One region of the Streptomyces sp. PL-25 genome, then DNA from elsewhere that is predicted to be linked to it. Evidence: riboswitches for the same ligand, from Rfam matches in the RefSeq annotation. Region 1 holds a riboswitch; each other region holds the start of a gene.

Region 1 (7,230 bases):
CCCTGCGGTAGGCCGCGTCGAACTCGTCGCCCCACAGGTCCACCAGCTCCGGCACGTCCGCCGGGGAGAACAGCGACCATTGCGCGTCGGCGTTGACCCGGCGCATGAACTCGTCCGGTACCCAGTGCGCCAGGTTGAGGTTGTGGGTGCGGCGCGCGTCCTCACCGGTGTTGTCGCGCAGCTCCAGGAACTCCTCGATGTCGGAGTGCCAGGTCTCCAGGTAGACGGCCGCCGCGCCCTTGCGCCGCCCGCCCTGGTTCACCGCGGCCACCGAGGCGTCGAGGGTCTTCAGGAACGGCACGATGCCGTTGGAGTGCCCGTTGGTGCCGCGGATCAGCGAACCGCGCGAGCGGATGCGGGAGTAGGCCAGCCCGATGCCGCCCGCGTGCTTGGAGAGCCGGGCGACCTGGTGGTAGCGGTCGTAGATGCTGTCCAGCTCGTCCTTGGGGGAGTCGAGCAGATAGCAGGAGGACATCTGCGGGTGGCGGGTGCCGGAGTTGAAGAGCGTGGGGGAGGAGGGGAGGTAGTCCAGGCGGCTCATCAGCCCGTAGAGCGCGGCGACCTCGTCGACGGCCCGGGGGCTGTCGTCCTCGGCGAGGCCGGCGGCCACCCGCAGCATGAAGTGCTGGGGCGTCTCGATCACCTTGCGGGTGATCGGGTGCCGCAGCAGGTAGCGGCTGTGCACGGTGCGCAGGCCGAAGTAGCCGAAGCGGTCGTCGGCGGACGGGTCGGCCAGCGCGTCCAGACGGGCCGCGTGCAGCCGGGTGAACGCGGCGGTCCGGTCGGCGATCAGTCCCTCCCGGTGGCCCACGGCGACGGACTCGGTGAAGGAGGTGACGCCCTGGGAGGCGGCCTCGGACCGGATGGAGAGCGTCAGCAGGCGGGCGGCGAGCCGGGAGTAGGCGGGGTCCTCGGAGATGAGCCCGGCCGCGGCCTCGGTGGCCAGCTCCCGCAGCTCCGCCTCGTCCGCGCGGGCCGAACGGCCGCGCAGCGCGGCGGCGGCGACCCGGCCGGGGTCGGCGTCGGGGAGGTCGGCGGTCAGCTCGGTCAGGGTCCGCAGCAGCGCGGCACCGGGACCGTCGTTCTCCAGGCGGCCCTCGGCTGAGACCGGATCGGCGGGCGCGATGGTCACGTGTGGCTCTCCCTCGCTCGGCACGGAGCCTCGGCGAGGGCAGGGAGCGGCAGCACGAGCGCGCACGGCGCCGCGTCCACCGGCCCATTCCGCGAGGCCCGGACGTCAGACACCCGGACCGGACGGCCGGGCGCACTGTTGGCAGGTCCTCGGACTGACGCTCGTATGCGGCCTCAAGGGCATGTGCGTACGAGTACACCGTTGCGGGACAGTTCCGGATTCGCACCGGATTCCCCTGCGACGACAGCGAGCATGAGCATACATCTTGTGCCGGGTGTGGAAGCCACCCCCATATGTTGTGTCGCGTCGACTGCGGAGGGTGTCAGAGGGTCAACGCGTAGGTGAGCAGCCTGGTGTCGGCCAGGTGGGGCAAGGGGTTCCAGTCGCGCCGCGGGGTGCGGACGAAGCCCAGGCGCTCGTAGAGGCGGTGCGCGCTGTGCATGGCGCGCTGGGTGGACAGCACCAGGCGGACACAGCCCGCGGTGGCCCGCGCCCGGTCCGCGCAGGCCCGCACCAGGGCCTCGCGCCCGCGCCCCGGCCGCGTGCCGCGCGGTCGACCGCGAGCATGCGCATCTCGGCCTCGCCGGGACCCGCGATGTCCGCCATGGGGCCGCCGGACGGCACGAAGGCGACCCCGCCCGAGCACCTCGTCCCGCGCCACGGCCACCAGCACCTCGCAGGCCGCCGCCCGTCCGGCGACGTCCCGCAGCACGTCCAGATACGGGTCGTCGGCTCCGAAGTCCAGCAGACCGTCCCGGAGGTACGCCTGGGCGGTGATCTCGCCCAGGGGGGCGTACTCGCCGGGCAGCGCCGGCCTGATCACGAGGTCCATGGCCCCGAGTGTGCCGCACGGACACGGCGACGGGCCGCCGGATTCTCCCGGCGGCCCGTCGGCCCGGTCGAGGGCGTCGGCCTCCTCGAAGGGGGCGTCCGCTCAGTGGGCGCTGCCCGCGGTGGCGGGCGGCAGCTCGACGGAGACACCGGCGTCCCCGGCGTCGGCCGTGTAGTCTTCCGGGCGGGTCTCGTCGACGCCGTCGGGGGCTTTCAGGGCCTTGAGGACGAAGGTCAGGACCACGGCGACGGCCACGTTCAGCACGAACGCCGTCATGCCGATGTAGCCGATCTCGCCGATGCCCGGGATCTCCTTGGCCGAGCCGCCGAAGTGCTTCTGCGTCGGCGAGGCGACCCCGTAGGCCGCGACCGTGCCGTAGACCATGCCGACCGCCCAGCCGGCCAGCAGCGCCCAGCGGTGGAACCAGCGGGTGAACAGGCCGCCGACCAGGGCCGGGAAGGTCTGCAGGATCCAGATCCCGCCGAGCAGCTGGAAGTTGATGGCCACGGTCTTGTCCATGGTCAGCACGAAGACCAGCGCGCCCACCTTCACCAGCAGCGAGACCAGCTTGGAGACCCGGGTCTCCTCCTTGGGCGTCGCGTCCGGCTTGATGAAGTCCTTGTAGATGTTGCGGGTGAACAGGTTCGCGGCCGCGATCGACATGATCGCCGCCGGCACCAGCGCGCCGATGCCGATGGCCGCGAAGGCGATGCCCGTGAACCAGTCCGGGAACATGTCCTCGAACAGCTGCGGGATGGCCAGCTGGCCGTTCTGCACCTTCACGCCCGCCGCGATCGCCATGAAGCCGAGCAGCGCCAGCAGGCCCAGCATCAGCGAGTACAGCGGCAGGATCGTGGTGTTGCGGCGGATCACCTCGCGGCTGCGCGAGGACAGCGTGGCGGTGATCGAGTGCGGATACATGAACAGCGCCAGCGCGGAGCCCAGCGCCAGGGTGGCGTACGTCCACTGGCCGCCCGGGGCCGGTGCCAGTCCGCCCGCCCCCGCCTTGCTGTACTTCTCGGAGGCCGCCGCGAAGATGTCGTCGAACCCGCCCAGCTTGATCGGGATGTAGATGATCGCGACCGCGATGACGATGTAGATGAGCGCGTCCTTCACGAACGCGATCAGCGCGGGCGCGCGCAGCCCCGAGGAGTACGTGTACGCCGCCAGCACGCCGAAGGCGATCAGCAGCGGCAGGTCCTTCACGAACCAGTTGGTGTTCTCGCCGCCGCCCACGCCCATCACGTCCAGCACCGCCTGGATGCCGACGAGCTGGAGCGCGATGTACGGCATGGTGGCGAGGATGCCGGTGAGCGCCACCGCCAGCGACAGGCCCTTGGAGCCGAACCGCCCGCGCACGAAGTCGGACGTCGTCACGTACCCGTGCTTGTGCGAGACCGACCAGAGCCGGGGCAGGAAGGTGAAGATCAGCGGGTAGACCAGGATCGTGTACGGCACCGCGAAGAACCCGGCGGCCCCGGTCGCGTAGATCGCCGCGGGCACCGCCACGAACGTGTAGGCGGTGTACAGGTCGCCGCCGAGCAGGAACCAGGTGATCCAGGTGCCGAAGGACCGGCCGCCCAGGCCCCACTCGTCCAGGCTGTGCTCGTTGTCCGCCCGGCGCCAGCGCGCTGCCAGGAAGCCCATGACGGTGACGAGCAGGAAGAAGAAGATGAAGACGCCGAGCGCGACGCCGTTGACGCCGTCCTTCACCGGGCCGCACCGCCCTTCGCGGACGCGGAGTCACCGGTGCGGCGCCCGCGCTGGTCGTGCTGCCAGAGCCGGTAGGCGATCACCGTGAGGACCGTGGAGATGATCACCCACAGCATCTGGTACCAGTAGAAGAACGGGATGCCGATGAACGTGGGGTCGGTCTTCGCGTACGAACCGACCCACAGCATCGCCACGAACGGCGCGACGAGGCAGAGGCCGATGACCACCCGCAGGGGTGTCACCACCCCTTTGCCCACTCCTGGCCCATCTGACATGTGCGGCTCCGTTCCTGTGCTGGTCACCGGTGCGATGCGCAGGCAATCTAGGTCACGGTGACAAGCGAACGGAACCCCTTGTCCGCATACCGGTTCCGCGGACACCGTCCGGGGACCGGGCGCAGGGGCACGGCGGGGCAGGGCGGGATCAGTCCATCGGCCTCTTCAGGCGCGCCACGAACTTGTAGCGGTCGCCGCGGTAGACCGAGCGCACCCACTCCACGGGCTGGCCGGTGCGGTCCTGGGAGTGCCGGGAGAGCAGCAGCATGGGCAGGCCGACATCGGTGCCGAGCAGCCCGGCCTCGCGGGGGGTGGCCAGCGAGGTCTCGATGGTCTCCTCGGCCTCGGCGAGATGGACGTCGTAGACCTCGGCGAGGGCGGTGTAGAGCGAGGTGTACTTGACCAGGCTGCGGCGCAGCGCGGGGAAGCGCTTGGCCGAGAGGTGCGTGGTCTCGATGGCCATGGGCTCGCCGTTGGCCATGCGCAGCCGCTCGATGCGCAGCACCCGGCCGCCCGCGGTGATGTCGAGCAGGGCGGCGAGCCGGTCGTCGGCGGTGATGTACCCGATGTCCAGCAGCTGAGAGGTCGGTTCCAGTCCTTGGGCGCGCATGTCCTCGGTGTAGGAGGTCAGTTGCAGCGCCTGGGAGACCTTCGGCTTGGCGACGAAGGTGCCTTTGCCCTGGATGCGTTCGAGCCGGCCCTCGACGACGAGTTCCTGGAGCGCCTGGCGCACGGTCGTGCGGGAGGTGTCGAACTCGGCGGCCAGGGTCCGCTCGGGCGGCACGGGCGTGCCGGGCGCCTGCGTCTGGGTCATGTCGAGCAGGTGCTTCTTCAGGCGGTAGTACTTGGGCACGCGCGCGGTACGGACGGTCGCCCCACCCTCGTTCTCCGCACTGCTGACGTCGGTGCTCATGCTCTGCCTTCCCGGCTCCAGTGCCGAAGCGACCGACTCCCGTCGGCCACGGCTCACATCGTGGCACGGCTTCTTGTGACGGGTGGCACCCGCACGCTCCGTGATCTCCTCTGTATACCGCCGTGACCCCCGCTGGTCTAGTCCATCGCCCGTCCCCGGCCCGGGTGGTCCACGCGAACAGGCGCGCGACCGGGGGGAAGTGACGGCCGGTGGTCCAGTGGAGCGGGGACGTCCGTTTGACCGCATGAGCAATGAAAGGTCCCTGCATATCGCGGTCCCATAACGGAGCACCTGAGCAGGTCGGCGCACCCTTGACAGCCCTATTGGTCTGGGCCAAGCTCCCCGTACTGGTCTACACCATTGGTCCAGGTCCCGGCCCCATGGGCGGTGTGCGCTGACGCTTCCAACTGTCGCTCAACCGCGGGGAGGCAGGGGGGTTTGTGGCATCCCTGAGGAGGGTGGCGTGAAGCGCAAGCTTGTTGCCGCGATCGGTATCGCGGGAATGATGGTCTCCATCGCGGCCTGTGGCGGCAGTGACGACGACAAGGGGGGCTCGAACGGTGCGGACGCCAAGGAGCTGACCGTCTGGCTCACCGTCGACGCGCAGAACAACTGGCCGGACCTGGTCAAGGCCGCCGACGACGCGGTGGTGAAGAAGCACCCGGGGCTGAAGGTCAAGCACGAGTACTACGGCTGGCCGGACAAGAACACCAAGCTCGACGCGGTGCTCGCCACCGACAAGGCCCCCGACGTGGTCGAGATGGGCAACACCGAGATGCTCGGCTACATGGTCAAGGGCGCCTTCGCTCCGCTGGACGCGTCGAAGTTCGACAACTCCTCCGGGTGGCTGGACGGCCTCAAGGCCTCCGTGACGTACGAGGGCAAGACCTACGGTGTGCCCTACTACGCCGGTGGCCGCGTGGCCAACTGGCGCAAGGACATCTTCGCGCAGTCCGATGTGAAGACCACGCCGAAGACCTACCAGGAACTGATCGCCGACCTGGACAAGGTGCAGCAGAAGCAGGGCGACAAGTTCAGCGCCTGGTACCAGCCCAGCCGTGACTGGTACGCCGCCATGTCCTTCGTCTACGACGCCGGCGGCTCCATCGCCAAGGAGGACGGCGGCCAGTGGAAGGCCAACCTCTCCTCGCCGGAGTCCCTGAAGGGCCTGAACGACTACAAGGCCGTCCTGGACAAGTACATGCACGGTGACAAGACCAAGGACGAGGCCGACCGGCCCATCGTCTACGGCCAGGGCAAGTCCGGCATGATCTTCGCCGCCGCCTGGGAGGGCGCGACCGCCGCCGACCCGAAGAACGACAAGGTCGGCAAGCTCGCCGACAAGGTCGAGAACTTCGTGATGCCCGGCCCGTCCGGCAAGAACATGCCGGTCTTCCTCGGCGGTTCGGACCTCGCCGTCCCGGTCAAGTCCAAGGCGCAGGCCGTCGCCGCCGAGTGGATCAACGCCTTCACCGGCACCGCCGGTCAGAAGGGCCTGATCGCCAAGGGCAACCTGCCCAACAACAAGACCGACCTCGCGACGCTGAAGAGCGACCCGAAGACGGCGGTCCCGGCCACCGCGGCCGAGTCCAGCTGGTTCGTCCCGATGGCGCCGGGCTGGGGCCAGGTCGAGAAGGCCCAGGTGCTGCAGACCATGCTGCAGAGCATCGGCACCGGCAAGAAGTCGGTCGAGGACGCCGCCAAGGAGGCGGACGCCGCGATCGACAAGGTCATCAACACCAAGTGACCTGAGCGCAGGGCCCTGCCGCGGGCGGGGCCCTGCTTCTCGCACGGCCGTCTCACGGGGCCCGCTCCCCGTACGGCCGTGCCGGGCTTTGCCTTGCTTCGCCTTCGTACCACCTGACGGCCGCTGAGGAGCGCGCGATGAGTGCCGCAGACACGACCACCCCTGCCAAGGTGCCGCCACCGCGGCAGGCGCCGCCACCCGCCGCCGCGGACCGGCCGCGCAGAAACCGGGCGTCGGGCGGCGCGACGACCCCATGGCTGCTGCTCGCCCCCTGCCTGCTGATCCTGGCCCTGGTCATGGCCTACCCGCTGGTGCGGCTGGTCACGCTGTCCTTCCAGAAGTTCCAGCAGCCGCAGCTGTGGGGCTTCCAGAAGGCCGACTGGGTCGGGTTCTCCAACTTCACCAAGGTGCTCAGCGACGACGAGTTCTGGTCGGTCGTCGTGCGCACCATCGTCTTCGCCGCCGGCTGCGTGATCCTCACCATGGTCATCGGCATGGCGCTCGCCCTGCTCCAGCAGCGGGTCTCCGGCTGGGTCAAGACGCTGATCAACATCGCGCTGGTGGCCAGTTGGGGCATGCCCGTCATCGTGGCCACCACCGTCTTCAAGTGGCTCTTCG
Region 2 (7,230 bases), 1.7 Mb from region 1:
CGAACGCCTCGTACACGTTCCACAGCGGGCAGGTGCCGCCGGCCCGGGAGAAGTGGAAGTCGGTGGCCGACTGGCGCTTGGACATGTTGCCGGCCCGGTCGACGCGGACGAAGGAGAAGGGGACGCCGAGCAGCCGGGGGCGCTGGAGGGTGCTCAGCCGGTGGCAGACGGTCTCGTAGCCCACTCCGTAGTGGTCGGTGAGGCGTTCGATGTCGTAGCGGGCCTCCTCCGCCGCCGCGTGGAACGAGGTGTACGGGAGGATCAGCGCGGCGGCGAAGTAGTGGGCGATGCCGATGCGGGTCAGGCCGTGGGCCGGGGTGCCGGGTGCGAAGTCCTCGGCGGCCAGCCGCCCGAAGTCGTCGCCGTGTTCCAGCAGGGCGAGCTGGGTGGCCATGCGGAAGGCGCGGCGGCCGGGGCGCAGCCGCGGGGACAGGTGCAGGGTGCGGGTGGTCTCGTCGTAGTGGTGCAGCCGGTCGCCGGTCTCGGCGGCCAGGTGGACGCCGTGGGAGGCGGCGAGCCGGGTGGTGAGGGCGGCGGTCGTCTCGCCCGGCCGGACCCCGATCCGCGCGGCCAGGTCCTCGGCGGCGAGGTCGGTGCCGTGCAGGTAGTTGCGTCGCCGGTAGAAGAAGTCCCGTACCTCCTCGTGCGGTGAGGAGGCGGGGGTGCGCGCGCCGTCCCGGCCGTCGGTGGCACCGGCCAGCCGCTCGGACAGCTCCTGGTTGCGGCGGCCGAGGTCCAGCAGCACCCGGGCCACGGCGGGCGTCCGGGAGGCCAGGTCGGCGAGATCGGCCGCGGTGACCCGGGACTCGGCGATCTCCCCGGCCAGCGCCTCGCGCAGGTCGGCCACCAGCCGGGTGGTGTCGCGCTCGGAGAAGAAGCCCGGGTCGATGCCGAAGGTCTCGGTCAGCCGGAGCAGCACGGGCACGGTGAGCGGGCGGGAGTCGTGCTCCATCTGGTTCAGATAGCTGGGCGAGATGCACAGCACCCGGGCCAGTTCGGCCTGGCTCATCCGGCGGTCCTCGCGCAGCCGCCGCAGCCGGGCACCCGCGTACGTCCTGCTCACCGCTCACTCCTCCGGGCCGACGGCGCGTCCCGCTCAGCCTAGGCGGACCGGCGCCGTGCGCGGCCTTCGCAACCTTGGCAAAAAGCGAGGGAAAGATACGCAGAACTTGGCAGCCGTCCACGGTTGATGGCACTCAGTGCCAGTGCCAGAGTCGTAGTGCGGCTCGCCGGAACGGGCCGGCACCACCGGGGAGCGGGGTCCGATTCACCGCCCTGACGTCGGAGATCCTGACACCGGTGGCGCCCTGGACCGGCAACGTTGCTCACGTGCGCCCACCACCGGTGGCGGCGGGCCGCACCCCGTTGAACGGGTGTGAACGCGCTTTTCAAGACACGCAGTGCCATGACAGCCAGAGCGGCCGGTGGATTCGCAGCCGTGGCAGACGGCGGACGGATCGACCGCCGGCCGGCGCCCGCGACGACGACCGCGGCCAACCGAGGAGACGGTGACAGACATGACCGAGCCGAACACACAGGCGGCCGCGGAACTCGCGCGGCGCTGGGCCACCGACCCGCGCTGGCAGGGCGTCGAGCGCACCTACGGCGCCGAGGACGTGGTCCGCCTCTCCGGCAGCGTCCGCGAGGAGCACACCCTGGCCCGGCGCGGCGCCGAGCGGCTCTGGCGGCAGCTGCACGAACTCGACTACGTGCACGCGCTCGGCGCGCTCACCGGCGGCCAGGCCGTCCAGCAGGTCAAGGCGGGCCTCCAGGCGGTCTACCTGTCCGGCTGGCAGGTCGCCGCCGACGCCAACCAGGCCGGTCACACCTACCCGGACCAGAGTCTGTACCCGGCCAACTCCGTGCCCCAGGTGGTGCGCCGGATCAACAACGCGCTGCTGCGCGCCGACCAGATCGCCACCGCCGAGGACGCGGGCGACACCACCGACTGGCTGGCGCCGGTGGTCGCCGACGCGGAGGCCGGCTTCGGCGGCCCGCTGAACGCCTTCGAACTGACCAAGGCGATGATCGCGGCGGGCGCGGCGGGCATCCACTACGAGGACCAGCTCGCCTCCGAGAAGAAGTGCGGCCACCTCGGCGGCAAGGTCCTGGTGCCCACCTCGCAGCACATCCGCACCCTCAACGCGGCCCGGCTGGCCGCCGACATCGCCGATGTGCCCACGGTGATCGTGGCCCGCACCGACGCGCTCGCCGCCACCCTGCTGACCAGCGATGTCGACGAACAGGACGCGGAGTTCACCACCGGCGAGCGCACCGCCGAGGGCTTCTACCGGGTCCGCGGCGGCATGGACCCGGTGATCGCCCGCGGGCTGGCCTACGCCCCCTACGCCGACCTGCTGTGGATGGAGACCGGCACGCCCGACCTGGAGCAGGCGCGCACGTTCGCCGAGGCGATCCACTCCCGGTACCCGGACCGGATGCTGGCGTACAACTGCTCGCCGTCCTTCAACTGGAAGGCGGCCCTGGACGACGACCGGATCGCCAAGTTCCAGCGTGAACTGGGCGCGATGGGCTACCGGTTCCAGTTCATCACGCTGGCCGGTTTCCACTCGCTCAACCACGGCATGTTCGACCTGGCCCGCGGCTACGCCGAGCACGGCATGACCGCCTATGTCGACCTCCAGGAGCGCGAGTTCGCCGCGCAGGCCGACGGGTTCACCGCGGTCAGGCACCAGCGCGAGGTCGGCACCGGCTACTTCGACCTGGTCTCCACGGCCGTCAACCCCGCCTCCTCCACCACCGCCCTGGCCGGCTCCACCGAGGCGGAGCAGTTCCACTAGCCGCTCTCCGGCGCGGCCCCCTCGCCGGGGCCGCCCGTGGGTCCTGTCGCGTCCGAAGGAGAACCCGATGACCACCCTCGCACCGCCCCGGCCCGTCCGTGTCCTCGCCGCTCCCGGCCCCCGGCACGAGGAGATCCTGACCCCCGGGGCCCTGGACTTCGTCGGCCGGCTGGCCGCCGCGTTCGCGGAGCGCCGGCGCGACCTGCTGAAGGAGCGGCGGCGCCAGGCGATGCGGCTGGCGTCGGGCTCCCCGCTCGGCTTCCCCATGGTGACCGCCGCCGTGCGCGCCGACCCGTTCTGGCGGGTCGCGCCGCCCGCGCCCGGTCTGGCCGACCGGCGGGTGGAGATCACCGGGCCGCCGGACCGCCGGACGGCCGTCGAGGCGCTGGCCTCCGGCGCCCAGGTGTGGACGGCCGACTTCGAGGACGCCACCGCACCGCTGTGGGACAACATCGTGGGCGGGCAGCTGACCCTGCTCGACACCGTCGAGGGCCGGATCGGCCCGCCCGCGCCCGGCGGCGGGGAGCACCGGCCGGGCGGGGGCGGCCGGATCCCCACCGTCATGGTCCGCCCGCGCGGCTGGCACCTGGACGAGGCGCACCTGGAGCACGACGGCGCGCCGGTGCCCGCCGCCCTGGCCGACTTCGGCCTGTACTTCTTCCACTGCGCCCGGCGGCGGACCGAGGACGGGAGCGGCCCGTACTTCTCGCTGCCCAAGCTGGAGAACCGGTACGAGGCGCGGCTGTGGAACGACGTGTTCCTGCTCGCCCAGGAGCTGCTGGGCATTCCCCGGGGCACCGTCCGGGCCACCGTGCTGATCGAGACGGTCACCGCCGCCTTCGAGATGGAGGAGATCCTCTACGAGCTGCGCGAGCACGGCGCCGGCCTGACCGCGGGCCGCCGGGACTACCTCTTCAGCCTCGTGCGCACCTTCGGCCACCGCACCGACTTCCTGCTGCCGGACCGGGCGGGGGTGCCGATGACGGCGCCGTTCCTGCGGGCGTACACCGAGCTGCTGGTGCGCACCTGCCACCGGCGCGGCGCGCATGCCGTCGGCGGCCGGGCGGCCCAGGTGCCGGGCGCGGACGCGGCGGCGCGCGAGGCGGCCGTCGCCGCGGTCCGGCTGGACAAGGAGCGGGAGGCGGAGGACGGCTTCGACGGGTCCCAGGTGGCCCGTCCCGAGCTGGTCCCGGTCTGCCGGGAGGCGTTCGACGGGGTCCTCGGCGAGCGGCCGCACCAGCTCGACCGCACCCGCGAGGACGTCGAGGCGGGCGCCGCCGAGCTGCTGTCGGTGCGGCGGATCAGCGCCCCGCCGACCCCGGAGGGGGTGCGCACGGGCGTCGCCGTCGCGCTGCGCTGCTTCGCCGCCTGGCTCGGCGGCCGGGGCACGGTCGTCGTGGACGGGGTGCTGGAGGACACGGCCACCGCCGAGGTCGCCCGGACGCAGATCTGGCAGTGGCTGCGGCACCGGGTGGTCGACCGGGAGACGGTGGGCCGGGTGCTCGACGACGAGCTGGCCGCGCTGGGCGCCGCCTACCCGTGGGCGCCGCTGGAGGAGGTGCGCGCGCTGTTCGAGCGCACCGCGCTCGCCGGTGAGCTGCCGCTGTTCTTCACCCCGGACGCGTACGCGCGCCATCTGGTGCGCCGGACGGGAGCCGGGGGGTGCGAGCGGGGATAGCGGGGATGAGCCTGCGGCCGGACTGAGGGGTCCGGACGCGGCGCGTACCGAGGGGTGCGCGCGGCACCGGCGCGGTGAGGGCCGCGGCGGTGCCCGGGAGACGGGCGGGAAGCGCGGGTACGGCGCTTCCCGCCCGTGCCGTGTCCGGGTCCGCGCGCCGTGCGCCACCGCCGCCGCGACAGGGCTTAGGTATACCTAAGTTTTCCCGAAGACACAACATCTGGGGCTGTGCACCACGGCAGCGTTCTAGATGTAGTGTTGGCCGTGCTGGTGGTTCGCCAGGCACTCCGGTGCCCGGCGAGGCAAGAGGGAACCCGGTGGGAATCCGGGACTGCCCCGCAGCGGTGAGCGGGAACGACCGCCGTCATACGCACTGGACCCGGTGGACCGGGCCTGGGAAGCGACGGCCAGTAGACGTCTCGTACGACACGAGACACGCCCGCGAGTCCGAAGACCTGCCACCGGTGCGTACGCCGACGAGCGGCGTGCGTGCTCCGAGGCCCCGAGGGAGGGCCGCGTGGCAGCAGCACGGACCCGGGTCCGGCGTGCCCTTCTTCCGCCGCCGCCCGGCCCCGCCGTACGCGCCGCGACGCTCCTCCTCCCCCGGTCCTCGGACAGGGACGGGAACGAGCGAGAGGAGCGGCGGTCGATGAGCGGCCTCGTGTATTTCTCCAGCGTCTCGGAGAACACCAAGCGCTTCGTGGAGAAGCTGGGTCTGCCCGCCACGCGCATCCCCCTGCATCCGCACCGCGCCGGGCTGCCACGGGTGGCCGGGCCGTATGTGCTGATCACGCCGACCTACGGCGGCGGCGAACGCGCCGGGGCGGTCCCCAGGCAGGTGATCCGCTTTCTGAACGTCGAGGCCAACCGCGCGCTGCTGCGCGGGGTCATCGCGTCCGGCAACACCAACTTCGGCGTGGACTACTGCCTGGCCGGACGGGTGATCGCGGCGAAGTGCGGGGTTCCGGAGCTGTACCGATTCGAACTGCTGGGCACGGAGCGCGACGTCCGTGCCGTGAGGGAAGGACTGAGGACGTTTTGGACACGACACTCATCGGCGGCGGCGTGATCACCGCCCAGCGCGAGTCGGTCGGTACGCGCAAGGACTACCACGCGCTCAACGCCCTGCTGAACATGTACGACTGCGACGGCCGCATCCAGTTCGACAAGGACCGCGAGGCCGTACGCCAGTACTTCCTCCAGCACGTCAACCCGAACACGGTGGTCTTCCCCACCCTCAAGGAGAAGATCGACCACCTGATCGAGAACGACTACTACGAGGAAGCCCCGATCCGGCGCTACGACTGGGAGTTCGTCAAGGGCCTGTACCGGCGGGCGTATGCCCACGAGCACCGCTTCCGCACCTTCCTCGGCGCGTTCAAGTACTACACGTCGTACACGCTCAAGACCTTCGACGGCTCCCGCTACCTGGAGCGCTACGAGGACCGGGTGGCCGCGACCGCGCTCTTCCTCGGCGCCGGGGACGAGGCGCTGGCGTCCCGGCTGGTGGACGAGATGATGACCGGCCGCTTCCAGCCGGCCACACCGACCTTCCTCAACGCGGGCAAGGCGCAGCGCGGCGAGCTGGTCTCCTGCTTCCTGCTGCGCGTCGAGGACAACCTGGAGTCCATCGGCCGGGGCGTCAACTCGGCGCTCCAGCTGTCCAAGCGCGGCGGCGGGGTGGCGCTGCTGCTGACCAACCTGCGCGAACAGGGCGCCCCGATCAAGAAGATCGAGAACCAGTCCTCCGGGGTGGTCCCGGTGATGAAGCTGCTGGAGGACTCCTTCTCCTACGCCAACCAGCTCGGCGCGCGCCAGGGCGCGGGCGCGGTCTACCTGCACGCCCACCACCCGGACATCATGCGGTTCCTGGACACCAAGCGGGAGAACGCGGACGAGAAGATCCGCATCAAGACGCTGTCGCTGGGCGTGGTCGTCCCGGACATCACCTTCGAACTGGCCAAGCGCAACGAGGACATGCACCTGTTCTCGCCCTACGACGTGGAGCGCGAGTACGGCAGGCCGCTGGCCGATCTCTCCGTCAGCGAGCACTACGACGACCTGGTCGCCAACCCGCGCATCCGCAAGACCACGCTCAGCGCCCGCGAGTTCTTCAAGACGATCGCGGAGCTGCAGTTCGAGTCGGGCTACCCGTACCTGCTGTTCGAGGACACCGTGAACCGGGCCAACCCGATCCCGGGCTGGATCAACATGTCCAACCTGTGCTCGGAGATCCTCCAGGTGAACACGCCGAGCACGTACGACGCCTCGCTCGGCTACGAGACCGTCGGCCGGGACATCTCCTGCAACCTGGGCTCGCTGAACATCGCCGCCGCCATGGCCTCCCCCGACCTCGGCGCGAGCGTGGAGACCGCGGTGCGCGGCCTGACGTCCGTCTCCGACCAGTCGCACATCGACGCGGTGCCGTCCGTGGCGCACGGCAACGACCTGTCGCACTCCATCGGCCTGGGCCAGATGAACCTGCACGGCTACCTCGCCTCGCAGCGCATCCACTACGGCAGCGAGGAGGGCATCGACTTCACCGACCTGTACTTCTACACGATCGCCTACCACGCGCTGCGCGCCTCGAACCGGATCGCGATCGAACGCGGCACCGCCTTCGACGGGTTCGAGAAGTCCGCGTACGCCGACGGCTCGTACTTCGACAAGTACACCGAGCGGGCCTGGGAGCCGGCCACCGCGCGGGTGCGGGAGCTGTTCGCCGACGCGGGGATCGCGCTGCCCACCCAG
Region 3 (7,230 bases), 3.4 Mb from region 1:
GCCAGGACGGTGGCCACCAGGGCGTCGGTCTGCCCGAGGATCTCGTACAGCCCCGGGTCGGCGCCGCGCAGCGAACCGCAGTACACCGGCAGCGCGTTGGCGCCGTGCGCCTCGATCGCCTCGCACAGGGTGTCCACGAAGGCGGTGTTGCCGCTCAGTTCGTGGGCGCGGTAGAAGAGCACACCGACCGTGGGGCGGCCCGGCACGCGCGGGCGCTCCCCGCGCACCCCGAACTCCGGCATCCGGCGCGGCTCCTCGAAGCCCTCGCCGGTCAGCAGCACCGTGTCGGACAGGAACCGGGCCAGCTCGGCGAGGTTGGCCGGGCCGCCCTCCACCAGGTAGCGCAGCGCCTCGGCGACCACACCGGCGGGCACCGACGACTCGGCCATCAGCTCCGCGTCCGGCACGCTCTCGCCGCCCAGCAGCACGGTCGGCACACCGGACGCCCTCAGCGCGGCGAGCCCGTCCTCCCAGGCACGCTTGCCGCCCAGCAGCCGCACCACGGCGAGGTCCGCGCCGTCCAGCAGCGCGGGCAGCTCACCGGTCACGTCCACCCGGGTCGGGTTGCCGATCCGGTAGGACGCCCCGCAGGCGCGGGCCGCCAGCAGATCGGTGTCGGCGGTGGACAACAACAACACTGTGCTCATGCGGGCGCTCCCGGTGGAATGAAAGGCAGTCCTTGCGGCGCGCCGGACTCGATGAGCCGCCACAGCGCGTCCGTGTCCGCGTGCTGTTCGATCAGGTCGCCGAGCCGGTCGAGCTGCTCCTCGCGCAGCGCGGCGAACGACGTGGTGGGCGAGGGCACGAAACGGCGGCCCGCGGCGGCGGCGACCACCCGCAGGAAGGCCCGGCGGAAGCCGTCCGACTCCAGCGAGCCGTGCCAGTGCGTGCCCCAGACCGAGCCGGCCCGGCAGCCGTCAAGGAAGGGTTCGCCGCCGGTGACGTCGGCGACGCCGTGATGGATCTCGTAGCCCTCGACCCGCTCGCCGAGGGCCGTCCCCGCGGGCCGGGCGAGGGTCTTGTCCGGGGCGAACCGGACGCGTACGGGCAGCAGTCCGAGCCCGTCGACCCGGCCGCGGCGGCTCTCGACGTCGTCCTCGATGTGCTCGCCGAGGAGCTGGAAGCCGCCGCAGACGCCGAGGACGGGCCGTCCCTCGGCGGTCCGGCGCCGCAGCGCGTCCGCGAGGCCCCGCTCGCGCAGCCAGTCCAGCGCCCGCACGGTGCCGCGGGTGCCCGGGACCACCACGAGATCGGCGTCGGCCAGTTCCTCGGGCCGGTCCACGAACCGCACGACGACGCCCGGTTCGGCGGCCAGCGCGTCCACGTCGGTGAAGTTGGACATCAGCGGGACGGCGCAGACGGCGACCCGCAGCACGTCCTCGCCGACCGGCGGCGCCACGGCGGACTCCCGTACGGCACCGCGCAGCGACACCCGCAGCCCGTCCTCCTCGTCGATGCCGAGCCCGTGCCGGAAGGGCAGCACCCCGTAGGTGTGCCGCCCGGTGAGCCCGTGCAGCATGCCGATGCCGGGTTCGAGCAGTGAGACGTCGCCGCGGAACTTGTTGACGAGGAAGCCGGCGACCAGCTCCTGGTCCTCGGGGGAGAGCAGGGCCACGGTGCCGAAGAAGGAGGCGAAGACGCCGCCGCGGTCGATGTCGCCGACGACGACCACCGGCAGCCGCGCGCCGCGCGCGATGCCCATGTTGACGATGTCGGTGCGGCGCAGATTGATCTCGGCCGGGCTGCCCGCGCCCTCGCAGATCACCGCGTCGTAGGAGCCGCGCAGTTCGGCCAGGCAGTCCAGCACCGTGCCCAGCAGCCGCTGCTGGCGCCCGCCGTGGTAGCCGCGCGCGCTCAGCTCGCCCACCGGCCTGCCCAGCAGCACCACTTGGCTGCTCTGCTCGCCGCCCGGCTTGAGCAGCACCGGGTTCATCAGCGCGGTCGGCTCGATCCGGCACGCCTGCGCCTGCATGGCCTGTGCCCGGCCGATCTCGGCGCCCTCGCGGGTGACGAACGAGTTGAGGGACATGTTCTGCGCCTTGAACGGCGCGACCTTGACACCCTGGCGCACCAGCCACCGGCAGATCCCGGCGGTGACGACGCTCTTGCCGGCGTCGGAGGTGGTCCCGGCGACGAGCAGCCCGCCGCCCCGGCCACCGCTCATGACGTACGTCCCTTCGTCCGACGGTCGCGACGGCCGCACAGGAGCTTCACGGCGGCACACGTGCCGAGCGCGAGCCAGCTCACGCGCCGTGAGAGCCGTACGGCCCGGTCGATGTCACCGGCCTGCACCGCGCGCCCCGCCGCGCCGTTCAGCACCGGCCGGTGCTCCACGCGCCCGGCGTACGACAGCGTGCCGCCGAGGCGGACGCCGAGCGCGCCCGCGAACGAGGCTTCCACCGGCCCGGCGTTGGGGCTCGGGTGCCGTCCGGCGTCCGCGCGCCAGGCCCGTACGGCGCCGCGCGGATCGCCGCCCGCGGCGGTGGCCAGGACGGCGGTCAGCCGGGCGCCCGGCCAGCCGGCCAGGTCGTCGAGGCGGGCGGAGGCCCAGCCGAAGCGCCGGTGGCGGGGCGACTTGTGGCCGACCATGGCGTCCAGGGTGTTGACGGCACGGAAGCCGAGAAGGCCGGGCACGCCCGCGACGGCACCCCAGACGAGGGCGCCGACCACGGCGTCGGAGGTGTTCTCGGCGACCGACTCGACGACCGCGCGGGCGATCTGGGCGGCGTCCAGCGCCTGCGGGTCGCGTCCGCACAGATGCGGCAGCCGCGCCCGTGCGGCCTCGATGTCGCCGGACTCCAGGGCCCGTCCGACGGCGCGGGCCTCGCGGGCCAGCGAGGTGCCGCCGACCACGGCCCAGGTGGCGGCGCCGGTCAGCAGGACGGAGGCGGTGTACGGGAAGCGGGGGGCGCGGGCGGCGCGGGCGGCGGCGGCCCCCAGCGCGACGGCGCCACCGGCGCACACGGCGGTGTGCAGCGCGCCCCAGCCACGGTGGTCGTGCCACAGCACACGTTCGACGGCGCCCGCGGCCCGCCCGAACACGGCGACCGGATGCCCGCGGCGCGGGTCGCCGAGGAACAGGTCACCGAGGAGGCCGGCGGCGGCGCCGTACGCGAAGACGCGATCGGCACCCATCGGGTCAGCCGGCCGCGGGGTCGGTCAGGGAATCGCTGATGAACCTCGGTCGGCAGCCGCGCATGGCGATGGTCCTCACTCAGGGTGTCCGCGCCCTGGTTCGACGTGACCGGCGGCGAGAGTTCCTGGCTCCCGGGGATGTTCCTCCCCGGTGACAGTGGCGGGACCGCGCCGGATTCGCACCGGCTTCCTCTTCTGCCGCCGTACATGGCCCCGGAAGTCCACCACGGCCCCGGAACAGCCGTCAACTTGCCGTTGACCTGCGGCGGGGTGGTGTGCCGAGGCTCATATCCCCGGCCTGGGCCCGCGGACTTGAAACGGCTCCTTTTGGCCTCTTTCCCGGCATGGAAGCCGGGAAGACTCCTGTCATGAACACCCATGGGGGCTGAAGGAGGTGGGCGTTGGCAGGCAGGGAGCCGACGGGGCGCGCTTGGGTCAGGAGCAGCTACTCGGGCGACGGACAGGAATGCGTGGAGGTGGCCGCCGAACGAGGCCGCACGCTCGTGCGCGACTCGAAGTGCCCGGGGAGCGGACGGCTCGCCTTCGGGCGGACGGCCTGGTGTGGTTTTCTGGAGGAGCTTGTGGACCCGGAAGCGGACGGCTCATGATCCGTCCGGGGGGACGGGAGGGACGCACATGCGAGAACGAGCCGGACGAACGGCCCCGGCAGGAGTGAGGGCCCCGGGCTCGGCGGGGGGCCACGCCTCGGCGGTGGCCTCGTTGATCCTCTTCTCCTCGGCGACGGGCGTCGTCGCGGTGGGGGCGGGGGCATTGGCGGCCCTCCTCGTTCCGGGGGGTGTCGCCAGGGGGGTGGTCTGGCTGGTGGTGACCGTGCTGGTCGCCGTCGCCGCGGGCCTGTGGTGGGGGATGACGCCGCTCACGGACCGGCTCCGGGTGCTGAGCCGTGCCCTTGCGGCGGTTCAGCCCCGGAGCGAACCCCCTCGCTGATCTCCCGCCGGCCGGTGCCGCCGGAGCGCCGCCCCATCGCTCTGCCCAGTCCCGCGCCCGCCGCCGCGACGACCGCCGCTCCGCCGGCCCCCGCGATCGTCGTGGTGAGCGGAGTGGCGGCGCCGAAGGGCAGGCTGGGCGCGACCCGGGCGGCCAGGGCGACACTCAGCAGCAGGACGCTGCCACAGGCGGTGCCCAGCAGCAGCCGCACCGACATCAGCCGGATCTCACCGGCGACCCGCGCGCTCTCCAGCCGGATCAGAGCGTCGGTCAGGTCCGGACTCTGCATGGCCTCCTTCTTGAGCGAGTTGTCGTCGAGAGCCACGGCGCCCTCCGGCTCCGTACCTGCGCGCAGGCGCTGCCACCACGCCCGTATTCCGAAGACCGCCATGGGGCCTCCCCCGTTCCCGCCCGGGTCGTCCCCGCCCGGTTCAGCTGTTGTCCAGACTCTCCCTGACCGACGCCAGCAGCTCACTCATCCGGTCGCCCTCGTACGCCCTTGGACCGATCTCCTCGAAGCACTCCTGGTAGCGGACCTCCAGCCCCAGGTCGCCCCGGCTCGACAGACCGCCTCCCGGACCTTCGATGAAGGTGAGGTCGTCGTCGTCCTTGAACGTGAGCAGGATGAACGCGGTGGTGACGCTGAAGTGCGCTCCCGCCGAGAAGGGCAGCACCCGGAGCGTGGTGCGCGGGTGCTCCGCCAGGGTCGCCAGGTGGTCGAGCTGCCGGCGCATCACCGAGGGACCGCCGATCTGACGCCGGACGGCCGCCTCGTCCAGGATGATGTTCATCTCGGGACCGTCGCCCGTGTCGAAGAACCGCTCCTGACGGGTGAGCCGCAGGTCCACCTGCTGCCGGACCCGTGACTCGGGGGCCATGGGGGCCAGCAGCGCCGTGGCGTAGTCCTCCGTCTGCACGAGCCCCGGCAGGATGGTCGGGTTGTACATGCGGATCGTGTCCGCCGACCCCTCGTACCCCAGGTACAAGGCGTACTGGGGCGACACCACGTCGCTGTACTGCGCCCACCATGACTGTCCTTTCGAGCCGCGTGCCGCGTCCTCCAGCTCCGCGACCAGACCGGCGTCCGTGACCTCGTACAACTGGAGCAGGGCCCGCAGGTCCGTGACCCCGAGACTGACCGTCCCGGCCTCGATCCTGATCAGTTTGGAGAGCGACCATTCGAGGGCCTTCGCGGTGTCCCGCTGGGTCAACCCGGCGTTCTCGCGTGCCTTGCGCAGTTCGATTCGCAGCCTGCGTCGGTTGAGGCTCGGATCGATGTCTCTTGGCATGGTGCTCCCTGCCACATGTCGGCGTTGACTTGTCGGGCTGCCACCATCGAACAGTTAACTACCCACTAGAGTAGGTGACTTAGACCACGGCGACCAGCCTCTGTCAGTATGACATGTGTCGTTTCGCTGAGGTCGTGAAGAGTGGTCGAAGACAGCAAAAACCCCCGTAAGCGTCATAGAACGACTCACGGGGGTTGATGCGGTCGGTGCGGCCGGGGGCTGAGTGGCCGCAGGGCTTCCTGTGGTCAGCCCAGAATCAGGGAAATTCCGTAGGCGACAGCCGCCGCACACAGCGCGAAGCACGCATAGGCACCGGCGGTGGCGGCGAGGGCCGACTCGCCGCGGGTCGACGCGGCCTCGCGGCGGGACAGGCCCGCGATGCCGAGGGTGAACAGGACCACCAGGCCGACGGTGGCCACGAGGCTGACGCCGAAGACGGAACCGAGGGCCGCCCAGTCGATCTTCATGTCGGAGCTGCTTTCTTGATTCTCGGGAGCCGGGTGGGGCGCGCGGTCAGACGGCGGCGGCGGGCGGGGTGGCCGCCGCCGGGGCCGCGACCGGGCTCGGGTCGAGGACGGGGACGGGCGCCGGGGCGGGGATGGTGGCCATGAGGCCGTCGGCCGCCGCCGCGCCCGCCAGGGGCGCCGCCGGTGCCGCGGCCGGGGGCGGGGCCACCGCGGCGATCGCCTGGGTCACCACGCCGGCCGGTTCCCCGGCGGCGGGCTCGGTCGCGTTGACGTTGGTGTGGTCGACGACCTGGCGGCGGGAGATCTTCCAGATCGCGAAGCTCGCGGCCACCAGGAACACGGCGACCAGCGCGGTGCCCCAGTCACCCAGGCCGGTGACGACCTCGGCGCCCGCGCCGACCACCGCGGCGGCCGGCAGCGTCAGCACCCAGGCGACGGCCATGCGGCCCGCGGTGGACCAGCGGACCACGCCGCCCTTGCGGCCCAGGCCCGCACCCATCACCGAGCCGGAGACGACATGCGTGGTGGAGAGCGAGAAGCCCAGGTGGGAGGAGGCCAGGATGGCCGCGGCCGAGCTGGTCTGGGCGGCGAAGCCCTGCTGCGGCCGGAGGTCGGTCAGGCCCGTGCCCATGGTGCGGATGATGCGCCAGCCGCCGATGTAGGTGCCGAGCGCGATGGCCAGACCCGCGGAGAGGATCACCCAGGTGGGAGGGTTGGCGCCGGGGGAGACGGCACCGCCGGCGATCAGGGCGAGGGTGATGATGCCCATCGTCTTCTGCGCGTCGTTGGTGCCGTGCGCCAGCGAGACCAGGCCCGCGGAGGCGATCTGCCCGACCCGGTGGCCCTTCTCGGCGGCCCTGCCGTCCGTCTTCGCGCCGATCCTGTACGACAGCCGGGTCGCGACCACCGCGGCGACGCCCGCGACGACCGGCGCGGCGACCGCCGGGATCATGACCTTGGTGACCAGGACGTCGCCGTGCACGGCACCGACGCCGGCCGAGGCGATGGTGGCGCCGATCAGACCGCCCAGCAGGGCGTGCGAGGAACTGGACGGGAGCCCGACCAGCCAGGTCAGCAGATTCCAGAGGATCGCGCCGACCAGGGCGGCGAAGATGACCTCGGGACGGATGCCGGTCTCGTCGACGAGACCCTTGGAGATCGTGTTGGCGACCTCCACGGAGAGGAACGCGCCCACCAGGTTCAGCGCGGCGGACATGGCCACCGCGACCTTGGGCTTGAGTGCGCCGGTGGAGATGGTGGTGGCCATCGCGTTGGCGGTGTCGTGGAAACCGTTCGTGAAATCAAACGCGAGTGCGGTTACCACCACAATCGCGAGGATCAGCGAGAAGCTTTCCATTTACCCAGGCAATCGTTCGAGCGTCATTGGCTCG
Region 4 (7,230 bases), 930 kb from region 1:
GGGGCGCGCCGTGAACCGCTTCCCCTGTCATGGTCTGCAGCGCGAAGCCGAGAGTCTCGCCCGAGGCGGCGGCGGTGTCCGCTCCGTCCGCTCGGCGACGGGGCTGCGGGCCGCCCACACCAGGAAGGCTCCCGCCGTGCGACACACCTCCGGCACCTCAGCCGTCTCCCGTACCTCCCTGCGCCGTACGCTCATCGCCTCCGTCGCCCTCGGCGTGGCCCTGGCCGCCGCGCCGGCCACCGCCCAGGCCCACGGCGTACCGGGCACGCACGCCGTGCACGGCACGAACACCCCGGTCAGGGTGACGCTGACCGTGCAGGGCCCCGACGGGCCGCTGTTCCACGGGAAGGTCTGGACGCGCGGCCACGACGTCACCACGGCGACGGGCGGTACGCACAGATGCGACGGGACGAACGGGAGCGCCCACGCCTCCGCCGTGCCGACGCCCACCGCCGCCCTCGACGACGCCGCCCGCAAGCGGCACTTCGGCTGGGACGGTGCCTGGTACGCGTCGTTCGACGACTACGCGGTCGACAGCATCAAGAACGTCAGCGGCGGCGGCTCGGCGTACTGGAACATCTCCGTCAACGGCACGCCCACCCCGGTGGGCGGCTGCCAGTTCGAGCTGAACGCCGGGGACACGGTGGCGTTCACCTGGACGGCCTTCTGACGGCCGCCCGCCGCCCGGCGGCCGGGGGAGCGCCGCTCCTCCGGCCGGTCCGGCGCCCCGGCGGGGGTCCGCTTCGGCGGGAATCCGGTACGGCTCCACCCGTGGCACTGGATTTACTAGGACGTCCAACTATATTCTAGGGACGTAGGCCCGCGGTGCAGGGAAGCCGGTGTGATTCCGGCACGGTCCCGCCACTGTGACCGGGGAGTACGCCGTCGAGCAGGACGCCACTGACGAGCTGGATGTCGGGAAGGCGGACGGCGCGCGCTGATCCGGGAGTCAGGATACCGGCCGTGGGATGTTCCGTGTGGTCCACGAGGATGGAGCTGACACGCATGGCACCGGTGCGTTTCCACGATCCCGGCGAGCTGCGCCGCGGGAGTTCCCCGCATTCCGCCACCGGCCTCACCCGCCCCGGCCCGACGGCCTGACGGTCCGGCGTCCTCAGCGTTCCGCGCCGACCGCCCTCGCGCACGCCCGCGTCCATGAGCGGGCCGTGCGCCGGTCGCGCGCGCCGTCCTGGATCACCCCCACCTGACGAGAGCAGGCACCCATGATCCGTCCGAACCACCCCGCCGGTGTACGGGAACTGACCCACTTCATCGGCGGCGAGAACGTCCCGGGCACCTCGGGGGCCCAGGGCGACGTGTACGACCCCAACACCGGAGAGGTCCAGGCCCGGGTACCGCTGGCGGACCGGGCCGAGACCGAGGCGGCGGTCACCGTCGCCGCCGAGGCGCAGCGCGCCTGGGGCGAGTGGAACCCGCAGCGCCGCGCCCGGGTCATGCTGCGCTTCCTCCAGCTCGTCGAGCAGGAGAAGGACGACCTGGCCCGGCTGCTCTCCGCCGAGCACGGCAAGACCGTCGCCGACGCGCACGGCGACCTCCAGCGCGGCCTGGAGGTCGTCGAGTTCGCCGCCGGGATCCCGCACCTGCTCAAGGGCGAGTTCACCGACAACGCGGGCACCGGCATCGATGTGCACTCGCTGCGCTCGCCGCTCGGTGTGGTCGCCGGCATCACCCCGTTCAACTTCCCCGCCATGATCCCGCTCTGGAAGGCCGCCCCCGCCCTGGCCTGCGGAAACGCCTATGTCCTCAAGCCGTCCGAGCGGGCACCCTCGGTGCCGCTGCGGCTCGCCGAACTCTTCCTGGAGGCGGGCCTGCCGCCGGGCGTCCTCAATGTCGTCAACGGCGCGCGGGAAGCCGTCGACACCCTGCTGGAGGATCCCCGCGTGGCCGCCCTCGGCTTCGTCGGCTCCACCCCGGTCGCCGCGCACGTCTATGCCGCCGCCGCCGCCCACGGCAAGCGCGCCCAGTGCTTCGGCGGCGCCAAGAACCACATGATCGTGATGCCGGACGCCGACCTCGACCAGGCCGTGGAGGCGCTGGTCGGTGCCGGGTACGGCTCGGCGGGCGAGCGCTGCATGGCCATCTCGGTCGCCGTGCCGGTCGGCGAGGAGACCGCCGACGCCCTGGTCGCCCGGCTCAAGGAGCGCATCGGCACGCTGCGCATCGGCCGCAGCGACGACCCGGAGGCCGACTTCGGCCCGCTGGTCGCCCGGGACGCGGTGGAGCGCGTACGGTCCTACGTCGACCTCGGAGTGGAGGAGGGCGCCGAACTCGTCGTGGACGGACGCGACTTCGTGCTCCCCGGGCACGAGAACGGCTTCTTCGCCGGGGCCTCCCTCTTCGACCGGGTCACCCCCGACATGCGCATCCACCAGGAGGAGATCTTCGGTCCCGTCCTGTCCGTGGTCCGCGCGGCCGACTACGAGGAGGCGTTGCGCCTGCCCAGCGAGCACGCCTTCGGCAACGGCGTGGCGATCTTCACCCGGGACGGAGACACCGCCCGCGACTTCACCCGGCGGGTGGACACCGGCATGGTCGGCGTCAACGTGCCCATCCCGGTCCCGGTCGCCTACCACACCTTCGGTGGCTGGAAGCGGTCCGGCTTCGGCGACCTCAACCAGCACGGACCGGACGCCGTCCGCTTCTACACCCGTACCAAGACCGTCACGTCCCGCTGGCCCGCCGGGCTGCGCGAGGGCGCGAGCTTCACCATTCCCACGATGGGCTGAGCGACCATGACCCACACCCTGCTCACCGAGGACCAGCAGGCCCTCGTGGAGACCACCCTCGACTTCGCCCAGGACCACCTGGCACCGCACGCCCTGGACTGGGACCGCGACAAGCACTTCCCGGTCGACGTCCTGCGCAAGGCGGCCGGGCTCGGCCTCGGCGGCGTCTACGTCCGCGAGGAGTCCGGCGGCTCCGGCCTCGGCCGGGCCGACGGCGTCCTCGTCTTCGAGACCCTCGCCTCCGGCTGCCCCGCCATCGCCGGATACCTCTCCATCCACAACATGGTCGCCTGGATGATCGACCGCTACGGCGACCCGGCCCAGCGCGAGCGGTGGCTGCCCCGGCTGTGCGCCATGGACGACCTGGCCAGCTACTGCCTGACCGAACCCGGCGCGGGCTCCGACGCGGCCGCCCTCACCAGCCGGGCCGTCCGCGACGGCGGCACCTATGTGCTCAGCGGCGTCAAGCAGTTCATCTCCGGCGCGGGCGCCTCCCAGCTGTACGTCGTGATGGCCCGCACCGGCGGCACCGGAGCGGACGGCGTCTCCGCCTTCGTCGTCGACAAGGACGACGCCGGGGTGGGCTTCGGCCCCAACGAACGCAAGATGGGCTGGAACGCCCAGCCCACCCGCCAGGTGATCCTGGACGGCGTACGGCTGCCCGCCGACCGGCTGCTGGGCCGCGAGGGCGACGGCTTCCGCATCGCCATGAACGGCCTGAACGGCGGCCGGCTCGGCATCGCCGCCTGCTCGCTCGGCGGCGCCCGCAGCGCCCTGGACCGCAGCCTCGCCCACCTCGCCGACCGGGAGGCGTTCGGGCAGCGGCTGCTCGACGCGCAGGCGCTGCGCTTCCGGCTGGCCGACATGGCGACCGAACTCGCCGCCGCCCGCGCCCTGGTGCAGCAGGCCGCCCGCGCCCTGGACGCCGGCGACCCGCAGGCGCCGTACCTGTGCGCGATGGCCAAGCGGTTCGCCACCGACACCGGGTACACGGTCGCCGACCGCGCGCTCCAGCTGCACGGCGGCTACGGCTACCTCAGCGAGTACGGCATCGAGAAGATCGTCCGTGACCTGCGCGTCCACCAGATCCTGGAAGGAACCAACGAGATCATGCGCGTCATCGTGGCCCGCGGCCTGACGGAGGCGTTCCGGTGACCGGCACCGAGGACCCCGTCCTCCTGCGCACCGACGGCCGGGCCGCCCACATCGTCCTCAACCGGCCCCGGGCCCTCAACGCCCTCACCCACGAGATGGTCCGCCGCATCGACGCGGCCCTCACCGCCTGGGAGCACGACCCGGAGGTGGCCACCGTCGTCATCAGCGGCGCGGGCGAGCGCGGCCTGTGCGCGGGCGGCGACATCCGGGCCATCCACGACGACGCCAAGACCGGCGACGGCACCGCGGCGGCCGCGTTCTGGCGCGACGAGTACCGCCTCAATGCCCGGATCGCCCGCTACCCCAAGCCGTACGTCGCCGTCATGGACGGCATCGTGATGGGCGGCGGCGTCGGCGTCTCCGCCCACGGCAGCGTCCGCGTCGTCACCGAACGCGCGCGCGTCGCCATGCCCGAGACCGGCATCGGCTTCGTCCCCGACGTCGGCGGCACCTATCTGCTGAGCCTCGCCCCCGGTGAACTGGGCACCCATCTGGCGCTGACCGGCGCGCAGACCGGCGCCGGGGACGCCCTGCTGTGCGGGCTCGCCGACCACCATGTGCCCGCCGCCGCGCTCGGCGCCTTCACCGCCGACCTCGCCGTGCTGTCCGTGCACGACGCGCTCGCCCGGCATGTGCAGTCGCCGCCGCCGGGCGCACTCGCCGGGCAGCGGGAGTGGATCGACGCCTGCTACGCGGCCGACACCGTGGAGGAGATCCTGGACCGCCTCCTCGGCCGCGGCGAGCCCGCCGCGAAGGAGGCGGCCGAGACCCTGCTCACCAAGTCGCCCACCGCGCTGAAGGTCACCCTCGCCGCGCTGCGCCGCGCCCGGCACCTGGGCCCGCTGGAGGCGGTCCTCGACCAGGAGTACCGCGTCTCCTGCGCCGCGCTCGCCGCCCCCGACCTGGTCGAGGGCGTCCGCGCCCAGGTCATCGACAAGGACCGCAGGCCCCGCTGGTCGCCCGGCACCCTCGCCGAGGTCAGCGCGGCCGACGTGGACCGCTTCTTCGCCCCGCTCGGCGACCGCGAACTGGGGCTCGCCGGATCCGACAGCACCGTGGAGGTGGCCTGGTGAGCCTGACCGTCGCGTTCATCGGACTCGGGCACATGGGCGCGCCCATGGCCGCCAGCCTGGTCAGGGCCGGGCATCGGGTACGGGGCCACGACCTGGTGCCCGAGGCCCTGGAGGGCGCCGTCCGCGCGGGTGTCGAGCCCGCCGCCGACGCCGCCTCGGCGGTCGCGGACGCCGACGTCGTCGTCTCCATGCTGCCCGCCGGACGGCACGTCCTCGGCCTGTACGGCACCGTCCTGGCGGCGGCCCGGCCCGGCACCCTCTTCGTCGACTGCTCCACCATCGACGTCACCGACGCCCGTACGGCCCACGAGCGGGCCGCCGCCGCCGGGATGCGGTCGCTGGACGCCCCTGTCTCCGGCGGGGTGGTCGGCGCCGAGGCCGGCACGCTCACCTTCATGGCGGGCGGCGGCGAGGCGGAGTTCGCCGAGGCCCGGCCGCTGCTGGAGGCCATGGGCAAGAAGGCCGTCCACTGCGGCGGCGCGGGAGCCGGGCAGGCGGCCAAGATCTGCAACAACATGATCCTCGGCGTCTCCATGATCGCCGTCAGCGAGGCGTTCGTGCTCGGCGAGCGCCTGGGCCTGTCCCACCAGGCCCTCTACGACGTGGCGTCCACGGCGTCCGGGCAGTGCTGGGCGCTCAGCGTCAACTGCCCGGTCCCCGGCCCGGTCCCGGGCAGCCCCGCCAACCGCGACTACCGGCCGGGCTTCGCCGCCTCCCTCATGGCCAAGGACCTCGGACTCGCCGCGCGGGCCGCCCGCGACAGCGGGGTGGACACCGGACTGGGCCTCGCGGCAGCCCGGTTGTACGAGGAGTACGCCGAACACGTCGGCGCCACCGAGGACTTCTCCGGCATCGTCCGCACCATCCGGGACCGCGGCACCCGGCAAGAACGAGAAGGGGAAGGGGAGAAGCGATGAGCACGCGGAACGGCACCGGGCTTCCCGCGTACGAGACCATCCTCGTCGAACGCAAGGGGCGTACCGCCCTGCTCACCCTCAACCGGCCCGAGGCCCTCAACGCCCTGAATCTGACGGTCATGCGCGAGGTGGTGGCCGCGACCGAGGCGCTGGACCGGGACCCGGAGTGCGGCTGCGTCGTCATCACCGGCTCGGCGAAGGCGTTTGCGGCGGGCGCCGACATCAAGGAGATGCGGCCCCAGGGGTATCTGGACATGTACCTCAGCGACTGGTTCGCGGCCTGGGACCGGCTCGGGCAGCTGCGCACCCCGACGGTGGCCGCCGTCGCGGGCTACGCCCTGGGCGGCGGCTGCGAGCTGGCCATGCTCTGCGACATCCTGCTCGCCGCCGACACCGCCGTCTTCGGGCAGCCCGAGATCAAGCTCGGGGTGATCCCCGGCATCGGCGGCTCCCAGCGGCTGACCCGCGCGGTGGGCAAGGCCAAGGCCATGGAGCTGTGCCTGACCGGGCGCACCATGGACGCGGCGGAGGCCGAGCGGGCCGGACTGGTCTCCCGGGTGGTGCCCGCCGACGATCTGCTCGGCGAGGCGCTGGCCGTCGCCGAGACCGTCGCGGGCATGTCGCTGCCGGTGGCGATGATGGCGAAGGAGGCCGTCGGACGGGCCTTCGAGACGACGCTCGCCGAAGGCGTCCGCTTCGAACGACGGCTCTTCCACGCGGTGTTCGCGACCGAGGACCAGAAGGAGGGCATGGGCGCCTTCGTCGAGCGCAGAGCGCCCGAGTTCCGCCACCGCTGAGCGGCGGCCCGCATGCCGCCGCGCCCGGTCCGCCCTGCTGGGAGGGGAGATCACGTTCGGGGATCACCTCCCGGAGGCGGTCTTGGCCGGGGCGGCGGCACGCGGTACCGTCTGTTCGATATCGACGACGGCGAGACGGAAGCCGGTGGGAAACCGGCACGGTCGCGCCACTGTGTGCGACGGCTCCCCGGAGCCGCTCGCGAGTCAGACCCGTGGCCGTCGTCCAGCGCACCACCGAGATGGGACGCGAACTCCCAGAGGAGGCCCCTGCCATGGCGCAGCATGTCGCCCAGCCGACCGCCGACGCACCTGTCCTGCCCGCGAAGCTGCCGCTGAAGGCGATAGCTCCCTGGGCGGTCTTCTTCGGCATCCTGATGCTGATCCTGCTCTACTTCGTCGGCGCCGAGCAGGGCGCCACCTCCGTGTTCAGCGGCACGGACGTCCACGAGTGGGTGCACGACGCCCGCCACCTGCTCGGCTTCCCCTGCCACTGACGCGAGGGGCGCCGCACACTCATGAACTCCGCAACTGTGCGAAACCT

What was found. A riboswitch is a leader RNA that binds a small molecule or an ion and turns the genes downstream of it on or off. The one in region 1 is predicted to bind cobalamin.
Region 2: it holds a riboswitch for cobalamin, as region 1 does, so the genes downstream of both, nrdI (class Ib ribonucleoside-diphosphate reductase assembly flavoprotein NrdI) here and R4Z62_RS22525 (ribonucleoside-diphosphate reductase subunit alpha) in region 1, are expected to answer to the same signal.
Region 3: it holds a riboswitch for cobalamin, as region 1 does, so the genes downstream of both, R4Z62_RS06920 (cobalamin biosynthesis protein) here and R4Z62_RS22525 (ribonucleoside-diphosphate reductase subunit alpha) in region 1, are expected to answer to the same signal.
Region 4: it holds a riboswitch for cobalamin, as region 1 does, so the genes downstream of both, R4Z62_RS26345 (CoA-acylating methylmalonate-semialdehyde dehydrogenase) here and R4Z62_RS22525 (ribonucleoside-diphosphate reductase subunit alpha) in region 1, are expected to answer to the same signal.

The regions. Positions count from the first base shown of each region.
Region 1 covers NZ_CP136997.1:4,965,073-4,972,302, forward strand. Annotated here, with positions in the region: gene R4Z62_RS22525 (ribonucleoside-diphosphate reductase subunit alpha) at 1-1,132, opposite strand, end outside; cobalamin riboswitch at 1,256-1,392, opposite strand; partial or broken gene R4Z62_RS22530 (GNAT family N-acetyltransferase) at 1,455-1,964, opposite strand; gene mctP (monocarboxylate uptake permease MctP) at 2,067-3,677, opposite strand; gene R4Z62_RS22540 (DUF3311 domain-containing protein) at 3,674-3,952, opposite strand; gene R4Z62_RS22545 (GntR family transcriptional regulator) at 4,101-4,865, opposite strand; gene R4Z62_RS22550 (extracellular solute-binding protein) at 5,329-6,612, shown strand; gene R4Z62_RS22555 (carbohydrate ABC transporter permease) at 6,750-7,230, shown strand, end outside.
Region 2 covers NZ_CP136997.1:6,693,769-6,700,998, reverse strand. Annotated here, with positions in the region: gene R4Z62_RS29840 (short-chain fatty acyl-CoA regulator family protein) at 1-1,063, opposite strand, end outside; gene aceA (isocitrate lyase) at 1,518-2,801, shown strand; gene R4Z62_RS29830 (malate synthase) at 2,869-4,479, shown strand; cobalamin riboswitch at 4,734-4,956, shown strand; gene nrdI (class Ib ribonucleoside-diphosphate reductase assembly flavoprotein NrdI) at 5,129-5,548, shown strand; gene nrdE (class 1b ribonucleoside-diphosphate reductase subunit alpha) at 5,518-7,230, shown strand, end outside.
Region 3 covers NZ_CP136997.1:1,552,643-1,559,872, reverse strand. Annotated here, with positions in the region: gene cobN (cobaltochelatase subunit CobN) at 1-647, opposite strand, end outside; gene R4Z62_RS06925 (cobyric acid synthase) at 644-2,164, opposite strand; gene R4Z62_RS06920 (cobalamin biosynthesis protein) at 2,161-3,135, opposite strand; cobalamin riboswitch at 3,236-3,376, opposite strand; gene R4Z62_RS06915 (DUF397 domain-containing protein) at 3,537-3,743, shown strand; gene R4Z62_RS06910 (hypothetical protein) at 4,013-4,474, opposite strand; gene R4Z62_RS06905 (helix-turn-helix domain-containing protein) at 4,515-5,372, opposite strand; gene R4Z62_RS06900 (hypothetical protein) at 5,618-5,839, opposite strand; gene R4Z62_RS06895 (inorganic phosphate transporter) at 5,886-7,196, opposite strand.
Region 4 covers NZ_CP136997.1:5,891,965-5,899,194, forward strand. Annotated here, with positions in the region: gene R4Z62_RS26340 (DUF4430 domain-containing protein) at 137-670, shown strand; cobalamin riboswitch at 807-980, shown strand; gene R4Z62_RS26345 (CoA-acylating methylmalonate-semialdehyde dehydrogenase) at 1,224-2,747, shown strand; gene R4Z62_RS26350 (acyl-CoA dehydrogenase family protein) at 2,754-3,902, shown strand; gene R4Z62_RS26355 (enoyl-CoA hydratase/isomerase family protein) at 3,899-4,975, shown strand; gene mmsB (3-hydroxyisobutyrate dehydrogenase) at 4,972-5,892, shown strand; gene R4Z62_RS26365 (enoyl-CoA hydratase) at 5,889-6,689, shown strand; gene R4Z62_RS26370 (CbtB domain-containing protein) at 6,962-7,183, shown strand; gene R4Z62_RS26375 (CbtA family protein) at 7,205-7,230, shown strand, end outside.